One region of the Clostridium sp. FP1 genome, then DNA from elsewhere that is predicted to be linked to it. Evidence: predicted binding sites of a transcription regulator. Region 1 holds the regulator's gene; each other region holds the start of a gene.

Region 1 (5,884 bases):
TCAATTAACTACTGTAGGTAAAAGAGCAACTCTATGGATTCAAGAATTAATAATGGATCTAGAAAATTTAGACTTTGTAATAGATAACATTAAGCTACTAGGGGTTAAAGGAACAACAGGAACCCAGGCCAGCTTTATGAATTTATTTGATAATGATGATAAAAAAGTAAAGGACTTAGATAAATTTGTAGCCAATAAAATGGGTTTTGAAAATACATATCCCGTTACTGGTCAAACTTATTCTAGAAAAGTAGACTCAATAATATTAAATACACTTTCAGAAATAGCTCAAAGTGCATATAAATTCAGTAATGATTTAAGATTACTTCAAAGTATGAAAGAAGTAGAAGAACCTTTTGAAAAAAGTCAAATCGGGTCCTCTGCAATGGCATATAAAAGAAATCCTATGCGTTCTGAGAGAATTAGCTCGCTAGCAAGATATATTATAATAGATTCATTAAATCCAGCTATAACAGCTTCAACACAATGGTTTGAAAGAACATTAGATGATTCAGCTAATAAGAGAATATCCGTAGCTGAGGCTTTCCTAGCTCTTGATGGAGTATTGAATCTATATATGAACATAGCAGGAAATATGGTAGTGTATGAAAAAGTAATTACTGCTCATGTAAACAGTGAGCTTCCATTTATGGCTACAGAAAATATTCTTATGGAAGCAGTTAAAAGGGGCGGGGACAGACAAGAGCTTCATGAAAGCATTAGAGTTCATTCTATGGCTGCAGCAAGACGGGTTAAAGAAGAAGGCTTAAATAATGATCTTATAGAGAGAATTATAAATGATGATAGCTTTAAGATGTCAAAAGAAGAGATTCTAGCAGTAATTGACCCAATTAAATTTATAGGTAGAGCTCCAAGTCAAGTTGTAGAATTTATAGAGGAATATGTAAATCCAATATTAGAAGCAAATAAAGATGCAATGGGTGTGGAAACTTCTATAAACGTATAATCATTGATATGAATATGACATATGTTTATAATTAATAACAATTAGACTAAAGAAGCTATCAGTGATGTAAAACTGGTAGCTCCTTTAGTTTAACTATAGTTTTAACAGGAAACATATAGATTACATTGCAAAGCAAAATAAATAAATTTACAATAATAAAAAAAAAAATTAAAGTATTTTTAAAAATAAGCAGGATTTTGCCCCCCTCTTGTAGAATAATAATGTCGTGAAATGTAAGTTTCACGACATTATTATATATTTTGGAGGTACCTATGAAATCTGATATAAATACTATTTATAACAATGAACTCCCTGCGTTTCTAAATGATTATTTTAATTATTTATCTACTATTAAAGGCTGTTCTGTGGCTACTATTGTTGCGTACACTGCAGATTTATCATTATTGCTAAAGTTTTTGAAAATGTATAAAGGCTTAGTACCCTCAGATAAAGTTCTGCACATTGAGGAAATTAGTATTAAGGACTTAACTCTAGATACATTAAAGACCCTTACATTACAGGACTTATATGCCTTTATCTCCTATCTTGGAAAATCTAGGGCTAATGGAAACTATGCTAAAGCAAGAAAAATCGCATCTATAAAGTCCCTATTTAAGTATTTAACCACTAAATCCAAAGTGCTAAATATAGATCCATCAATAGATCTAGAGTCACCCAAATTAGGCAAGCGAAGCCCTGTTTTCTTAACCTTAGATGAAAGCAAGACCCTGCTAGATGCAACTACATCTAGAGAGAAACATTCTATTCGCGACCATAGTATGATTACACTCTTTTTAAATTGTGGTCTCAGACTATCGGAGCTTTGTAGTATAAATATCTCTGATATGAAAAATGATACCCTATCTATTATTGGAAAAGGAAATAAAGAAAGAACCATCTATTTAAATAAGGCTTCATTAAAGGCAATATATAAATATTTACCTATTAGAAATGCAGATTTAGAAAAAATTCATCCTGAAGATAAGGATGCCCTTTTTATAAGCGGTAAATTTGGCAGAATTAATAAAAGAACTGTAGAAAGAATTGTAAAAAAACATATAGGCAACGCTGGCCTTAATAAAAATAAATATACTCCTCATAAATTAAGGCATACCTCTGCTACTCTTATGTATAAGTATGGTAATGTTGATATCAGAAGTCTGCAAGAAATTTTAGGTCATGAAAATATATCTACTACCCAAATATATACTCACGTAGATAATGATAAATTAAGAAATGCAGTTAAATCAAACCCACTTTCTGATGAGTAAAAAAGAAAAAAGTATATATTACTATTAATGCATTATACGTAATATATACTTTTTTTTTGCACATAAAAATATTTCTTAAATAATAAAGAAAGTATATATTTATATTTTTTTTACTCTTATAAGTCCTGGAAACTCCTCATGAAGTAAATCTGAATTTTCTTCTTCATTTTCAAGAAGGTCTTTCATCCCGTCTATATCATCTATATATTCCCAAACTTCATCATTTTCAGGTATAAAATCATCCTTATCTATGTTAGAGTGTTCTTGCTCTGCTAACAATGAATTATATTCTTCAAATTCAATTAGTCCTTCTGAGTCTGATAGGTCTTGATTTTCATTTTCACTATTATTTTCTTCTGCTTTTGATAAGTTAATTACATCCTTATCATAAAAATCATCTTCCAATTCTTCTTCTAACTCTTCGGCCTGAAAAACTTCATCAATTTTTATGGCTTTAACATCATAGCCTTCAAGTTCTAAGCATTTTCCACAATTATTACATTTTTTATTGGAATTCAATTCACAGACTTCACATTCCCCACAATTACTACAAATTTTCTTATCATTAAATATACAATTTTTAGCCATACAACACCACGCTCCATTAATTTAAAATACTTCATAATAGACAAGTATAACAAATAATACTCTAATAATCAAACAAAAACAATTTTATAGATTCAATTATATACATTTTAATTATATTTCAGCATTTAGAAAATATGAATTTTAAGCACTAATACATTTTGCCTAAAAGACGAACGTAAGTTTGATTCTTTTACATATATATGGTATAATTTTAATACGAATGAGAGGTGTTTTTATGTTAACTCAAAAAAAAGATAAACAAAGCGAAATATATAACTACATAAAAGAGCAAGTTCAATTAAAAGGATATCCACCTTCTGTAAGAGAAATATGCGTGGCTGTAGGATTAAAATCTACCTCAACTGTTCATGGCCATTTAGAAAGATTAGAGAAAAAAGGATATATTCGTAGAGACCCTACCAAGCCTCGCGCAATTGAATTATTAAAGGATAGTGTCACAAGAAAAGAACTAATAGATATCCCTATTATAGGAAAAATTACAGCTGGAATACCAATACTCGCAGTTGAAAATGTTGAAGACACCTTTACTATTCCACTAAATTTTACTAAAACCAATAATGAATTATTTATGCTTAGAGTTTCTGGTAGCAGTATGATTGAAGCAGGAATATTAGATGGAGACCTAGCTATAATTGAGAAAATTAATACCTCTAAAAATGGTGATATAGTGGTGGCTCTTATTGATAATGAAGCAACTATAAAAAGATTTTTCAAGGAAAAGGGTCATATAAGACTTCAACCTGAAAATTCAACTATGGCCCCTATTATAGTTGATGACTGTGCAATCTTGGGAGTACTTGTTGGTATTTACAGAAAGTATTAAATCATCCCCTAAAGCATTTCAATATTATTTTGTATACAACAAAAACCTGCAAATAATATAATCATTGCAGGTTTTTGATATTCCCGTACTAGCTTAACTAGCAAAAGGTAAAGTGAAGTTAGTTTAATATATGAGCTTGATTTTAAATAACTTTTGAAAGCGCTATTAGTATTCCAATCTTAGCATGATCAAAGGTTAATCCACCCTGTAAATATGCTATATAAGGCTCTCTAATTGGTGCATCTGCAGATAATTCTATTGATGAGCCCTGAATAAATGCCCCTGCTGCCATTATAACCTTATCTGCATATCCTGGCATATCCCAAGGTTCACATTGAGCAAACGAATCAATGGGCGACCCCTCTTGTATACCCCTACAGAAATTAATCAACTTTTCCTTATTGTTAAATTTTATAGCTTGAATTATATCGCTTCTTTTATCCGTATATTTAGGAAGAACTTCAAAACCTGCAAGTTCCATAATTCTTGCACAAAAGATAGCGCCCTTCAATGCTTCCATAGCTACATGAGGTGCTAAGAATAACCCTTGAAATAAAGTACGCATAACTCCAAAAGTAGAACCACACTCCCCTCCTATTCCAGGAGTTGTTAATCTATAAGAAGCTTGCACTACATATTCTTCTTTACCTGCAATATAACCACCTGTAGGTGCAATGCCTCCACCAATATTTTTTATAAGTGAACCTGCAACTAAGTCTGCACCTACATCTGTAGGCTCATGAACGTCCATAAATTCGCCATAACAATTATCTACAAAGCAAATAACCTTTGGATTTATAGCTTTTGCAGCTTTTATAATCTCTTCTATTTCACAAATTAATAATGCTTTTCTCCATCCATATCCAGTGGATCTTTGAATATGAATTAGCTTAATTGACTTATCTTCTAGTAGATTCTTTTTCATTAAATCAATATCAACTTTAGAGTCATGGGTTAATTCTAATTGCTTATATTTTACACCATAATCTTTTAATGATCCTATATCTTCTGTAAGATTTATACCTATTATATTAAGAAGTGTATCGTAAGGTGTTCCGCATACAGACATCATGGTATCATTAGGTCTTAAATTACCAAATAAGGCTGCTCCAATTGCATGTGTTCCATTTACGAAATGTGGTCTTACCAATGCACTCTCACAATTAAAAATCCTCGCATATACCTTATCTAATGAATCTCGTCCGATATCTCCATAACCATATCCAGATGAATTTGTAAAATGAGCGTCGCTAATTCTTTCATCTTGCAATGCTGTCAAAACCTTGAGTTGATTAAACTCTCTTATTTCATCAAGAATTTCAAACTCCTTTTGAACATCTTGTATTGCTATATCATAGAGTTCTAGGGTTTTTGAGCTTATTTTATACTTGTTTTGAAGGTATGTTTTTGTTATATCTATCATGATTCCAGGTCCCCTTTTGTCATTAATTTATTATATATGTATTTAAAATTACACCTAAAGCAGCTTAAATAAAATGGACTAATAGCCTACCTAGTTATTTAAGTTGCCCTAGTAATAATAACATATATAATACTAATGTAGAACAGTTTTATACAGAAATCAAAGTTATAAGCCTTTAAATATACTGTAATATAATGTGGTAACTTCCGTTATCCTTCATTTTTTTACACTTAACAGCAAAACAAGATTACCATGGACGATATTGCATGAAATTATACCCCTAATAATACACTGTTTTCATCTTACTTTTAAGGTTTTATTGAGTATATTTAAAAATTCACTCTTTTCATCAACACTGCCGAATATTCTTATCGGTATAATATAAGCCATTACAGTACTAACGTATATAAATATATGTGTTTCAGACTGTACGACTTTTTCAATTACATTATATTTTGTTTCACTGAATTCAGTTTTATCAACAACACCTTCTTCTGTAAATGAAAAGTTGTGATTTCCAAGAATGCCTGTGGTTTTACCTTCCTCAAGTATCTTTGAAATTCTTTTTTCTACAGACCTTTTCATAAATTTAGGATAAAAAATAATCCATAATACAGATGATATTATACAAACGCTAGACCAATACCATAAAGGTATATCAGTAATCTTTATTAGAAATATAGGTAAAACTAGAAATATGATTGGGAAAATAAATCTTAGAATAAATAAGGAACGTTTCATTGTCACTGAATGAGTCATATGGTAAATGTTAAAATCGATGTAGTCTTGCT
Region 2 (5,884 bases), 210 kb from region 1:
ATAATCTTGTTATTTTCTATTTCTTTTTACCATTTTTGTATAGCACATTTTCTATATAGTATATCATATAGTATATCATATACTATATATATTATATAAATAACTACATGTTTGCAAGTAGTTTTGAATTTTTAATGATATAACCACTATAAAAACTAAGTCTTAAAAGTTAATACTTAGTTTTTATAGTGGTTATGTGATTGTATCCATGAAAAACAAATTATAAAAATTACATATCTCTAGGGTCTATATCACTAATCATTTTCATAGTACCTGATATATACCATTTAGTTTCTTTTTTTTCTACTATATATACTTTTCCAAGTATTTTAAACTTAGACATAACTCCCGCAAGTGAACCTATAAATGAAGGTGTATTCAATTGGGCTTTCTTGTTTTTCTTCACATTATCTATGTTTTCAACAGTAAGCTCTTTAGGAAGATTACTGTTTATTTCCTTACTATTTTTAGCCGTCTCTTTATTTTTAGCTCCTAATGCCTCTAGTGTTTTATAAATCTCTTCCATCTTGCGTTTTTTTCTTTCAATACTTATACTAGGACTTTCAACTTGAGTGTATTCTACTAATTTTTTCATAATCATCTTTCCTTCCTTTAAATAACAATAATCTAATAAATGCATTTATATCTATTATATCATGATTTCTAGCATTTTTAAGAATAAATGTTGAAATATAAAAAAGTATTCATTATAAAACGGTGATCACTTTTTCACTTCAGTTAAATTATTCCAATATTTCTTTGGCATATGTTGCATTTGTAACCTTTCATTAGATCTTTCTTCTATGGATATACTTTTATGAAAGGCCTTCCAAAGATTTTGATAGAACAACTCTTCCTCCTCATGACTTTCTAATTTTTCAAATTTTAAATCCCTAAGTATCATTTCATTATTTTCATAAACTATGCCAATTTTTCTTTTTACATCATGAATTACCCACTTTTCATTTTTGAGTCTTAAACTAAAGTGACTTCCTATAAGTTCAACAATATTGTGAGTAGGCTCTATTGCTGCATACAATATTCCCTTAAATTCTTGAAATCTAACTAGTCCTAAAAATCTATGTGCTTCAAAACCTACTTTTCTAGAAATTTTCTGTACTTCATTCACAGTTTCCTCTGTTAGAAAGTCATTTACTTTACTACCCAGCTTAAATCCTAATTGTATATACCTAAATAAATTTAATTCTATGCCATGTTCCTCAGATAAAAAGGCCTGATACACATAAACTAGTGTATCTTGTGAAATCTTTTCTAATATAGCCCTGTATACCTTGCCCGATTTTGCCATATCAGTTCCAATAACTATGTCCTCGTATAATATATTGAAGTTATAATCACTTTCTCTCTCAATACTTTCAGGAACTCTACTATAATAGCAATCATATATAACAGATAAAAATCCATCAAAGCTTCCATCATAAATGTATCTAACCAAATAAATCGCCCCTTTGGGTAAATAAACTAAGTTGCTCCGGTTTATCAAAGCTTTCAAAGTCCAATAAATAATTTTTAAGCCTTCCTCTTTCCATTGTCTTATCTCCATAAAATTTACCGCTGCAGGTTAAAAAAAATCTAGCTCTTTTAAGCACAACTCCTATTTTTTTTAAATTGTCATAGGAAAGATTACAAAGTCTTCTTGTTCTTATGATTCTTAAAGCTGATGTTACTCCTATTCCTGGTACTCTAAGCAATATTTCATAGGTCGCACTATTTATCTCCACGGGGAACTTGTCTAAATTATTTAATGCCCAAAAAGCTTTAGGATCTAAATCTACATCAAAATTAGGATTTTTCTCATCTAATAATTCCTTTGCCTTAAAACCATAATACCTTAAAAGCCAATCTGCTTGATACATTCTATGTTCTTTTAGAAGTGGTGGTGTAGTTTGAATAGCTGGTAAATTTATGTTCTCTACCACTGGAACATAAGCTGAATAATAAACTCGCTTAAGTCCAAAGGTATTATATAATCCTTCTGTAAGACTAATTACTCTTAAGTCACTTTCATTGGTTGCACCAACCATTATCTGCGTACTTTGGCCACCAGGAATAAATTTTGGTGCTTTAAACCCTTTTTTCTTATATTCACTGGACTCAAGTATACTGTGCTTAATAAGTCCCATAGGTTTTAATATATCTTCCTTATTCTTTTGCGGTGCTAAGAGCTTTAAGCTTTTTTCAGAAGGCAGCTCAATATTTACACTCATTCTATCTGCATACAATCCTGCCTCATATATAAATTTTGGATCAGCACCTGGAATAGCCTTTACATGAATATAACCATTAAATTTGTGAATCAATCTTAAATCTTTTAAAATTCTAACTAAATTTTCCATTGTGTAATCTGGACTTCTCTCTACCCCAGAGCTTAAGAATAATCCTTCTATATAATTTCTTCTGTAGAAATTCATAGTTAAATCTACTACTTCACTAGGAGTAAAGCTTGTCCTTTCTAAATCATTGCTAGCTCTATTAATGCAATATTTACAATCATATATGCATTTATTAGTATATAAGATTTTAAGTAGTGAAATGCATCTACCATCCTGTGACCAAGAATGGCAAATGCCTGAGGTCGAAGCATTTCCTATACCCTCCGCCGTATTCTTTCTATTAGAACCACTAGAAGAGCAAGAAGCATCATACTTTGCTGAATTAGATAATATTTCAAGTTTTCTCATTACATCCACTTTTAACACCCCACAAACGTTTGTTCTCATTTTATCATATTTTGCACAAGATTGGAACACTTATTTACTGGAAATAGTCATTAAAATAAGCCACTTCTAAAGATATTTAACTATCTTTAGAAGTGGCTTATTTTTAAACTATATTTCTTATCCTAATATTTGTTTTAAATCATCCTGAGGTGTACTTATAGGTTTAATATCAAAATTATCAACTAGGAATTGTAATACATTAGGACTTACGAATGCTGGAAGTGTAGGTCCTAGATAAATTCCTTTTACTCCCAGTGAAAGTAATGCTAATAAGTCGGCAACAGCTTTTTGCTCATACCAAGTTATAATCATCGCTAGTGGTAAATCATTAATCCCACATTTAAATGCATCAGCTAGTGCTAGAGCTATTCTAACAGCGGAATATGCATCGTTACATTGACCTATATCGAGTAATCTTGGAAGTCCTGCTACTGTGCCAAACTCCAATTTATTAAAACGGTATTTTCCACAGGCTAAAGTAAGAATAATACAGTCTTCTGGAACTAATTGAGCGAATTCAGTGTAATAATTTCTTCCTGTCTTTGCTCCATCACATCCTCCAATTAAGAAAAAGTGCCTGATTTTTCCTTCTTTCACTGCATTAATTATTGTTTCAGCATGACTTAAAGTAGCTTTATGCCCAAACCCTACTAAAATTTCTTTAACTTCTTCATCTTTTTCGAAGCCGCCAAGTTCTAGAGCTTTGTTTATTATTTCAGAGAAATCCTTATGACCATTCTCACCCGCCGCTATATGTTTTATGCCATCCCACCCAACAACACTTGTTGAGTAGATTCTATCTTTATATGAATCTTTTGGTTTCATTAAACAGTTTGTTGTCATTAAAATGCAACCAGGGATACCATCAAATTCCTTTTGTTGATTTTGCCATGCCCCTCCAAAATTACCTACTAAATGAGCATATTTATTCAACTTAGGATATCCATGGGAAGGAAGCATTTCGCCGTGAGTATAAATATTTATGCCCTTACCTTCAGTTTGCTCTAGTAGCATTTCGAGATCTCTTAAATCATGACCAGAAATTACGATAAATGGTCCTTTTTTAATGTTTACATTAACCTTTTGAGGTGAAGGAGAGCTATATTTTTCATTATTAGCTGTATCTAATACCTCCATAACTTTAACACTCATCTCTCCAGTTTTAAGTAAGTACTTTATAAGATCTTGAAGATTTAAACTATCATCAGTTAATGCTGCAAGAGCTATAAAATAAAATTCATCTACTTCTTCACTATTATATTTTATAAATCTAGCTTGGTGTGCATAAGCTGCTATTCCTTTTAATCCGTATTTTATAGTTTCTCTTACAGAACGTATATCTGCATCTAATTCTTGGTCGTACATAACTCCTGCTTTTTTAGCATCTTCAAGCATTTGCTCCTTAGAATCGCTTAAATTATATAGAGCCTCTTCACCATTTATTTTTTCATTTCCTAATTTTTTTCTAACCTCTTCTTTGATTACTTGAGATTTTTTAAGCATATTAATATGAGATTCAGGATCAAAATTTACATTGGTTAACGTCATAAACAATGAATTTTCAACAAATGAAATCCATGACTTATCAAGTTTTTCACCTTTTTCTAAAAGTTTAGTAGCATAACAACTTATTCCTTTTAACTGGTAAATTAATAGATCCTGCATTGCTGCAATTTCTGGAGTTTTCCCACAGACTCCTATGTTAGTACAACCTTTTCCACCTGCAGTTTGTTCGCATTGAAAACAAAACATTTTTCCTTGCATATGTAACCCTCCCAAATTTTCAAAATATTCTAACACCATCTTACACTTATTATAGGTGAATATGCAAGAGAACAGATAACATTCGTGTACTTATATTGAGAACTTTATTTAATATAACAATAAAATGTATTTAAACTAGACAGGTTCGAAATCTTATGATACATTTTATTTACATAGGTAAATATATGATTGAGGAGGGATTTTGTGAAAATTGGTTATGATATTTATGATTCTCCTATTGGTCTTATCCATGTAGTTGTGGATGAAATAGGTGCTCGGAAAGTAGAAATTTTTGAGGAAGATTGGATAGAATACAAAAACAAACATGAATTTATTCTTAAAGATGTAGAGCTTTGCAAAGATGTTATACTTCAGCTAGATGAATATTTTAAAGGAAAAAGGAAAAATTTTAGCATACCCTTATCTATAGAAGGTACGCAGTTCAGAAAAAAAGTATGGGAAGCCCTTCAAGATATCCCTTACGGTGAAACCCGAAATTATTTGCAGATTGCAGAAGCCATAGGAAACCCTAAAGCTGTAAGGGCTGTAGGGCAAGCTAATAGATTTAATCAATTACCTATAATTATACCATGTCATAGAGTTATCGGTAAAAGTGGCAATTTGGTAGGTTTTGCAGGTAATAGAACTCCAACACAAAAACTACTATTGGAAATTGAAGGAGTAAATGTTGATAAATGATTTTCACTAATGATCATGGGCATGATGCATATCAGGAGTATGATTATGTTCATGTTCAGTGCTTTCATGAACATGAACATGGTTGTGTTCCCCATTCTCAAAGTTTTCATGTACATGATTATGATGACTATCATTATGATCATGGCGATGCTCATGTTTGACCATTTCGTGAATATGTTTATGATTGTGTTTTTCTACAGTAGCATAATAGGCTCCGAAAAGCATTAAAATAACTGCTATAACAAAGTTTACTGTTATTTGTTCGTTATACAATATTAGAGATAATCCTACACCTATAAAAGGAGCAACAGCATAATATGCACTTGTTCTTGCAGCCCCTAACTGCCTCTGTGCAGTTACATAAAAAAATATACTTAATCCGTATGCAAAGAACCCTAAAATCATAGCTATAAGTATATATCTTATATCACTTGCATATTCATTCATTAAAACTGCTATTAAAAGTGAACCTGCCCCAGACCCAAGTCCTTTAACAATCACTATCTGCATTGGGTCTTTTAAAGACATCATTCTTGTACAATTATTTTCAAAGCCCCAGCAAATGCATGCAAACAAAACAAAAATCGAACCTACAGAAAACGAAAAACTGCTAAAGTCACTTATGGACAAAGCAATGCTAGATGCCGTTATAAAAAAAATAGCTACCCATAACCTTTTTC
Region 3 (5,884 bases), on a different contig from region 1:
ATGTTCCACCAAGATAAATTAATATATTAACAAATAATGCTATTAGTGATATTAGTAAAATTACTGATATCACTATTCTTATTATATAAACCAATATAGGAGAAATAGCCTTTGCGTTTATTGTCTCTTTTATATTTTCATCTTCTTCTGGTGTAAATATTGGCACTAGAATCACTACTCCAATTATTACAATAAATTGCTCGCATATTCTTGCAGCCATTGGAAAATCCAAGTTGGTAATGCTAAAGATTATGGGAGTTGAAATTAATAACATAAGTGATAACAATAGCTTAGAAATTCTTTATCTTTTAACATCTATATTCCTTCCTCGCAAGTTTTGTAGCTTTTTTCTTGCTCTAAAAATAATAATTTTCACTTGACCTACAGACTTAATCATTATCTTTGCAATATCCTTATAGGACATACCCTCATATTCATAAAGGTACAATGCAGTCTTATAATCCTCGCGTAATTTACCTAATAATTTTGTCACAAATAATCTGTCTTCCTTTTTCATAACAATATCCTCTGCGGAAGGTGTCCGTAGCTTTATATCATCAATATTTACAGGCTTTTGTTTTCTTAGATAATCGATGCACTTGTTCCTTATTACTGTGTATAAGAACGTTTTAAAGCTGTATTTATTGTTATAACTCATTCTTTTTATATAGATTAAAGCAAAACTATCCTATATTATATCTTCTGCTATAAATTCATCTTTTACATATTTCTGTGCAAATCTTAGAGCCTTTAATCTGTGTCTAATTACAAGCTCTTCAAAAACTTTCTTATCGCCACTTTTGACTAGATTCATTATTGTATTATCGTCAATCAAATCTTCACCTCTTTGTGAAAAAACATATGCTACATATTTTAACCCGGATTATTCACGCAACACCAAAAAGCTATGCCTTACATAGCTAAAACACTGTGTTTTATAATTTTTTAGTTTTTCACGAAAAAAGTGATAAAAAAGTATATGCAAAAAGCCTCAAATTTGTTATGTTTAAGTTGAGAAACCCAAAACAAAAGACAAAGGAGAGACTTCTTACAATGAATAGTTTAAATGAAAAATCTTTAAAATTCAACAAGAAAATTAAAATAAATTTTGAAGGTGGGAATTTAACATCAGATGCAGGCCTTTTATTATATAAAGAATTTGATGAAAAAATTGGTTTCAGCAAAACCATTAAAGAAAATATTGATGTTAAAGATCCGTCAGCAAACGCTAGAATACATAAAAATGAAGACATTGCCATTCAAAGAATATATCAAAGAATCGCAGGTTATGAAACTGATGATAACGCTGATGAACTTAGACATGATCCTACTTTTACCAATGTACTTGAAAAAAAATCATTAGCTTCTCAACCAACAATTTCTAGGTTTAATAATAGGGTTTCTGGTGAAACAGTAAAGAGCTATCAACAAATTAATGAGCTATTGCAATATAAAGTTTATTCTGTGCGGATGCCAGAGCATATTATTTTTGTAGCCTCCGATTGAAAAGAAACTATTTAAACTCTTTTAAACTCTTTTAAACCTTCTTAAACTACTACAGGAGGCTTTTGTTGTGGTTTAAGAAATCTGTGGATAACTTATAAATTTAGGCTAATATAATAATATTATACCGTACTATTTCAGAAAAAAAAATATGTATATTATAAATACTTCCGGTCTCAATATGCAGTACATAGAGATGCCTAGTATGTCCTAAAGCTTTTTAATTGCGCTTATGGTGATTGGGCCACTAACTAAAGCATTATTGTTTAAATCTCTTATTTCCTTCAATTATGACCATAAGATTTTTATGATACTCATTATCCTTGCAGTAAACAGAATTATAATCGTTCTGGCAGGCCTCCTTGTAGTCTTTAGATGTTATTACAGATTTATACCCATTGAAGCTTAAAAGCATTCTGTGGTCAAATAAGCTATCATCTAGAGAGTCATACTTTTTAAATTTGCACACCATGGGGTTTTTTACTCCATTAATCCATTCCTGGGTGTTAAATTCTTGGACTTCATATCCGCAACCATTTGTTCATTTGATACATCAGTACTTTGATTATGATACTGAGTTATAGAACCTATTAATAGGTCTTATCTAACTAATTGCAAATAAGAACTATAAACGGTGGTTTATGGGAGGGGGTATTTCAATAAAAAGACTTGAATTGTTAGATAAAATGGTAAGTGACCCATTTTTAAGTAAGTAGACGGTAATTTTCTAAAGGATAATATTTTAGCGGCATATTAAACCCATACAATAAGATTTACAGATATACTAAAAATAATTTTCGAATTTGCTTCTAATAATCAATAAAGTAGTATATAATAATTACGAACATATGTTCTAATGCTTAAGCCTGCAGATTAGGCGAAAAGGAAGATGGTTATGAGTAGATTAATATTTCATATAGATGTAAATAGCGCTTATCTATCCTGGGAAGCTGCTTACAGACTTCAACAGGGAGAGCAATTAGACCTTAGAACGGTACCATCTGTAGTAGGTGGAGACGAAGAAAGCAGGCATGGCATTGTTTTAACTAAATCAATACCTGCTAAAAAATTTAATATTCAAACTGGAGAAACTTTATACAATGCTAGGGCTAAATGTCCAGATATAATAATAGTTCCACCTAGGTACTGGCTCTATATGAAATGTAGCTCAGCTATGAATCAAATATTCCAGGAATATACTCCACAAATCCAAAGATTTAGTATTGACGAAAGCTTTCTAGACTTTTCTAACATGGAACATTTATATCCAGACTATATGGAGCTCGCTGAAACTATAAAAGATCGGATAAAGAAGGAGCTCGGTTTTACCGTCAACATAGGGATATCAAATAATAAGCTATTGGCAAAAGTAGCTTCAGATTTTAAAAAGCCAGATAGAATACATACTTTATTTCCTCATGAGATAAAACAAAAGATGTGGCCATTGCCTATTGAAGATTTGTTCATGGTAGGTAGAGCTACAGGACCCAAATTGCATAATCTAAATATCAACACCATTTGCGACTTAGCAAATTATGATTTAAAAATTTTAAAGAACAAATTTAAGAATCATGGCCAAGTAATTTATAATTATGCTAACGGTATAGATATTTCAGAGGTCAGGAAGAGTAACTGCATTGAAATAAAAGGTATAGGCAATTCCACAACAATAGCTTTTGACGTTGAGGATAAAGATACAGCTCATAAAGTACTATTATCCTTGTGTGAAACAGTATCTATGCGTTTAAGGGATTCACAAAATTGCTGCACTGTGGTTTCGGTAAGTATAAGAGGAAGTGATTTAATATCATATTCACATCAAAAGAAATTGACAGTAGCTACTGACTCAACCAGAAAAATATATGAAGTAGCATGTTATCTATTTGATAATGTGTGGAAGGGCAACTCAATAAGACATCTAGGGATCCACATAACAGATTTTTGTTGTAATGATTTTTATCAGTGTTCTTTACTTGATACTTTTAATTATGAGAAGGATAGAAGAATAAATGAGGCAATTGATAAAATTAGACTGAAATATGGTTCTACAGCAATAGTACGGTCTTGTTTTCTTCATTCAGGTTTAAGCGCTATGTGTGGAGGGATAGGAGAAGATGATTATCCTTTGATGAGTTCTATGTTGTAAGGGAGGTTTTAAGTAAATGAAGGTTTTAGCTCTACCTATAGAAATGGTTTCCTATACAGATAACAAAGGTTCTATTAATCCTATAAGGTTTAGAATGCAAATCGGTGATGAACCTATGCAAGTTATAAAAATAGATAAAGTTATATTAAAAGAGACTGAGAAACTTGCAGGGAACATTATGATTGTTTATAGGTGTCAAAGCTTAATTGACGACATCATGAAATTATTTGAAATCAAGTATGAAATTTCAACCTGCAAGTGGATTCTGTTTAAAATTTAAAGTGTAATTAAGTTATGTAAACTTAATTACACATTGGAGTTATACAATGAAAATAATGTGTAAATGCGGAAATATAGAAGATATAAAAACAGATAATAAAACAGTGGATTTTGAATTTAAAGATTGTGATGATGGTACGATATTTTTAGTTTGCAAGAAGTGTAATGAAGTTATTTTTATAAAATTATATATAAAGTCGTACATTCATTTTTTGATTAAAGCATTGATTTATATGTGTTGTTAAGCATTCAGTTAAATTTAACTAAGCAATTACGCTTTTGAATGCACTGTTTTATATTTTAAAATTAAAAAAACATCTATATCTAAGATGTTTTTTTGATTCACTATACCCTTTATTATGTTGTATGGTTTTTATGGTTTAAAAGTGCAAAATTTTTAATGCGTAATATATGTAATATATAGTATAATTAAGTAAATAAGTAAATTAATTCGAACTTGTATTTTATTGTGAACTAAAATTAGAAGGAGGAATTGTAACATGAAACAAAAAATGAGAATAAACTTATTAGGAGTTTATGACTTAATTTTATCATTAGGTGCTATTTTTATAGGAATAATAATGGTAAGTTCAAGGAATGGGATATTTATTGAGTATCCAAAAGAATGGCTATCTAAAGTTCCTTTTGAAAGTTGGGTTACCCCTGGTATAATTGCAATTGTGGTATTTGGATTAGGAAATATTATATCAGCAATATTTGTTTTTAGGAAAGAAAGTAACAAATCATGGGTTATGTCTGCTATAATGGGCGGGATATTTTTTATGAGTATTGTTGCTCAAGTAGTAATCTTAGGGGAATGGTATATGGCAACCGTACAGTTTTTAATTTTTAGTATAATTCAAATATGTCTTAGCGGATATGTATTTTCAGGTTATAGAAAAAATCTAATGAGTTCTAAAGTTTTGTAAATAGGGGATACGCATCTCTCTTATTAGATATGCATATCCTAAAAATACGATAGATACTAAGTTGTATAATATTCCAAAGTAAATATTAATTATAGTTGGTGGGGTGAAACGATTATGAATAGAATTGAAATTTTAAGAAAATATATTGATGAAATACTTTTGAATATGACAGATGTTGAAGAAAGAAGATGTGCTTATTTACATTTATATGGTGTTGCTCAATCTTGTGCATTAATTGCACTAAAGCGTGGTGAAAACGCTGAACTTGCAACAATGGCAGGTATGCTTCATGACATATATTCATATGCTAAAATGGACACAAAAGACCATGCACATGAAGGTGCTATCTTGGCAAGAGAAATATTGACATCATTGCGTATAACAAATGATGATGAAACTAAAATGATTTGCGATGCTATTTATACCCACAGTGAAAAAGAGGTCATACATTCTGATTTTAATGAAGTTTTAATAGATTCGGATGTATTTCAGCACTGCTTGTATAATCCTATGTTTAAAATCATGGCACATGAAAAAAATAGGTACGAAAAACTTAAACTTGAATTTGGCATTGCGTACCATGAAGAGTCAACCGAAAGGGATTGACATTATGAAAAGAAAATTTATAAGCGGAATTCACTGGGACTTTTTAGATTCATATTCATCCAAATATATTCATATTGATGACATATTTAGCGGGTATGTTTCGCTGATTAAGATTGATAAGGTAAAACAAAAGATTACTGTTGACTATGAACAGTCAGAAAAAATTTTATTGGATGATGGGCATAAATGTTTAATGTTTTTGCCTGATAATGAGAATTGGTGTGTTAGTGCAGTGTATACTGACATACATAAAGGTAAGAATGAGCGTATAGGCTAGTTATAAGGCGTAAACAAAAGTCGTGAAAAATATATATTTCACGACATTTGTTATTTTATAATTAGCTCAAACTTCGCACATAAAAACATGACTTAGACCATTGAAAAATCAAGGATCCACAGTGTTTTAATATAGAAAAATCCT

What was found. Region 1 encodes LexA, which represses DNA repair genes until DNA is damaged. Its sites were predicted from a motif close to CNAACANNTGTTNG; they were not measured.
Region 2: the regulator LexA is predicted to act here: its motif matches at 2,725-2,738, upstream of G9F70_RS14385 (putative DNA modification/repair radical SAM protein).
Region 3: the regulator LexA is predicted to act here: its motif matches at 2,345-2,358, upstream of G9F70_RS26200 (DNA polymerase thumb domain-containing protein).

The regions. Positions count from the first base shown of each region.
Region 1 covers NZ_JAAMNJ020000001.1:2,763,746-2,769,629, forward strand. Annotated here, with positions in the region: gene purB (adenylosuccinate lyase) at 1-967, shown strand, start outside; gene G9F70_RS13380 (tyrosine recombinase XerC) at 1,240-2,238, shown strand; gene G9F70_RS13385 (hypothetical protein) at 2,338-2,826, opposite strand; gene lexA (transcriptional repressor LexA) at 3,062-3,670, shown strand; gene G9F70_RS13395 (aminotransferase class I/II-fold pyridoxal phosphate-dependent enzyme) at 3,813-5,093, opposite strand; gene G9F70_RS13400 (YcxB family protein) at 5,391-5,884, opposite strand, start outside.
Region 2 covers NZ_JAAMNJ020000001.1:2,976,924-2,982,807, forward strand. Annotated here, with positions in the region: gene G9F70_RS14375 (hypothetical protein) at 230-595, opposite strand; gene G9F70_RS14380 (TIGR03915 family putative DNA repair protein) at 722-1,456, opposite strand; gene G9F70_RS14385 (putative DNA modification/repair radical SAM protein) at 1,449-2,711, opposite strand; gene hcp (hydroxylamine reductase) at 2,859-4,505, opposite strand; gene G9F70_RS14395 (methylated-DNA--[protein]-cysteine S-methyltransferase) at 4,695-5,204, shown strand; gene G9F70_RS14400 (DMT family transporter) at 5,211-5,884, opposite strand, start outside.
Region 3 covers NZ_JAAMNJ020000003.1:95,836-101,719, reverse strand. Annotated here, with positions in the region: gene G9F70_RS26225 (ABC transporter permease) at 1-274, opposite strand, end outside; gene G9F70_RS26220 (RNA polymerase sigma factor) at 302-658, opposite strand; gene G9F70_RS26215 (RNA polymerase sigma factor) at 689-835, opposite strand; gene G9F70_RS26210 (transposase) at 1,003-1,506, shown strand; partial or broken gene G9F70_RS26205 (glucosaminidase domain-containing protein) at 1,763-2,023, opposite strand; gene G9F70_RS26200 (DNA polymerase thumb domain-containing protein) at 2,399-3,649, shown strand; gene G9F70_RS26195 (hypothetical protein) at 3,666-3,929, shown strand; gene G9F70_RS26190 (hypothetical protein) at 3,976-4,173, shown strand; gene G9F70_RS26185 (hypothetical protein) at 4,429-4,857, shown strand; gene G9F70_RS26180 (HD domain-containing protein) at 4,972-5,463, shown strand; gene G9F70_RS26175 (hypothetical protein) at 5,468-5,740, shown strand.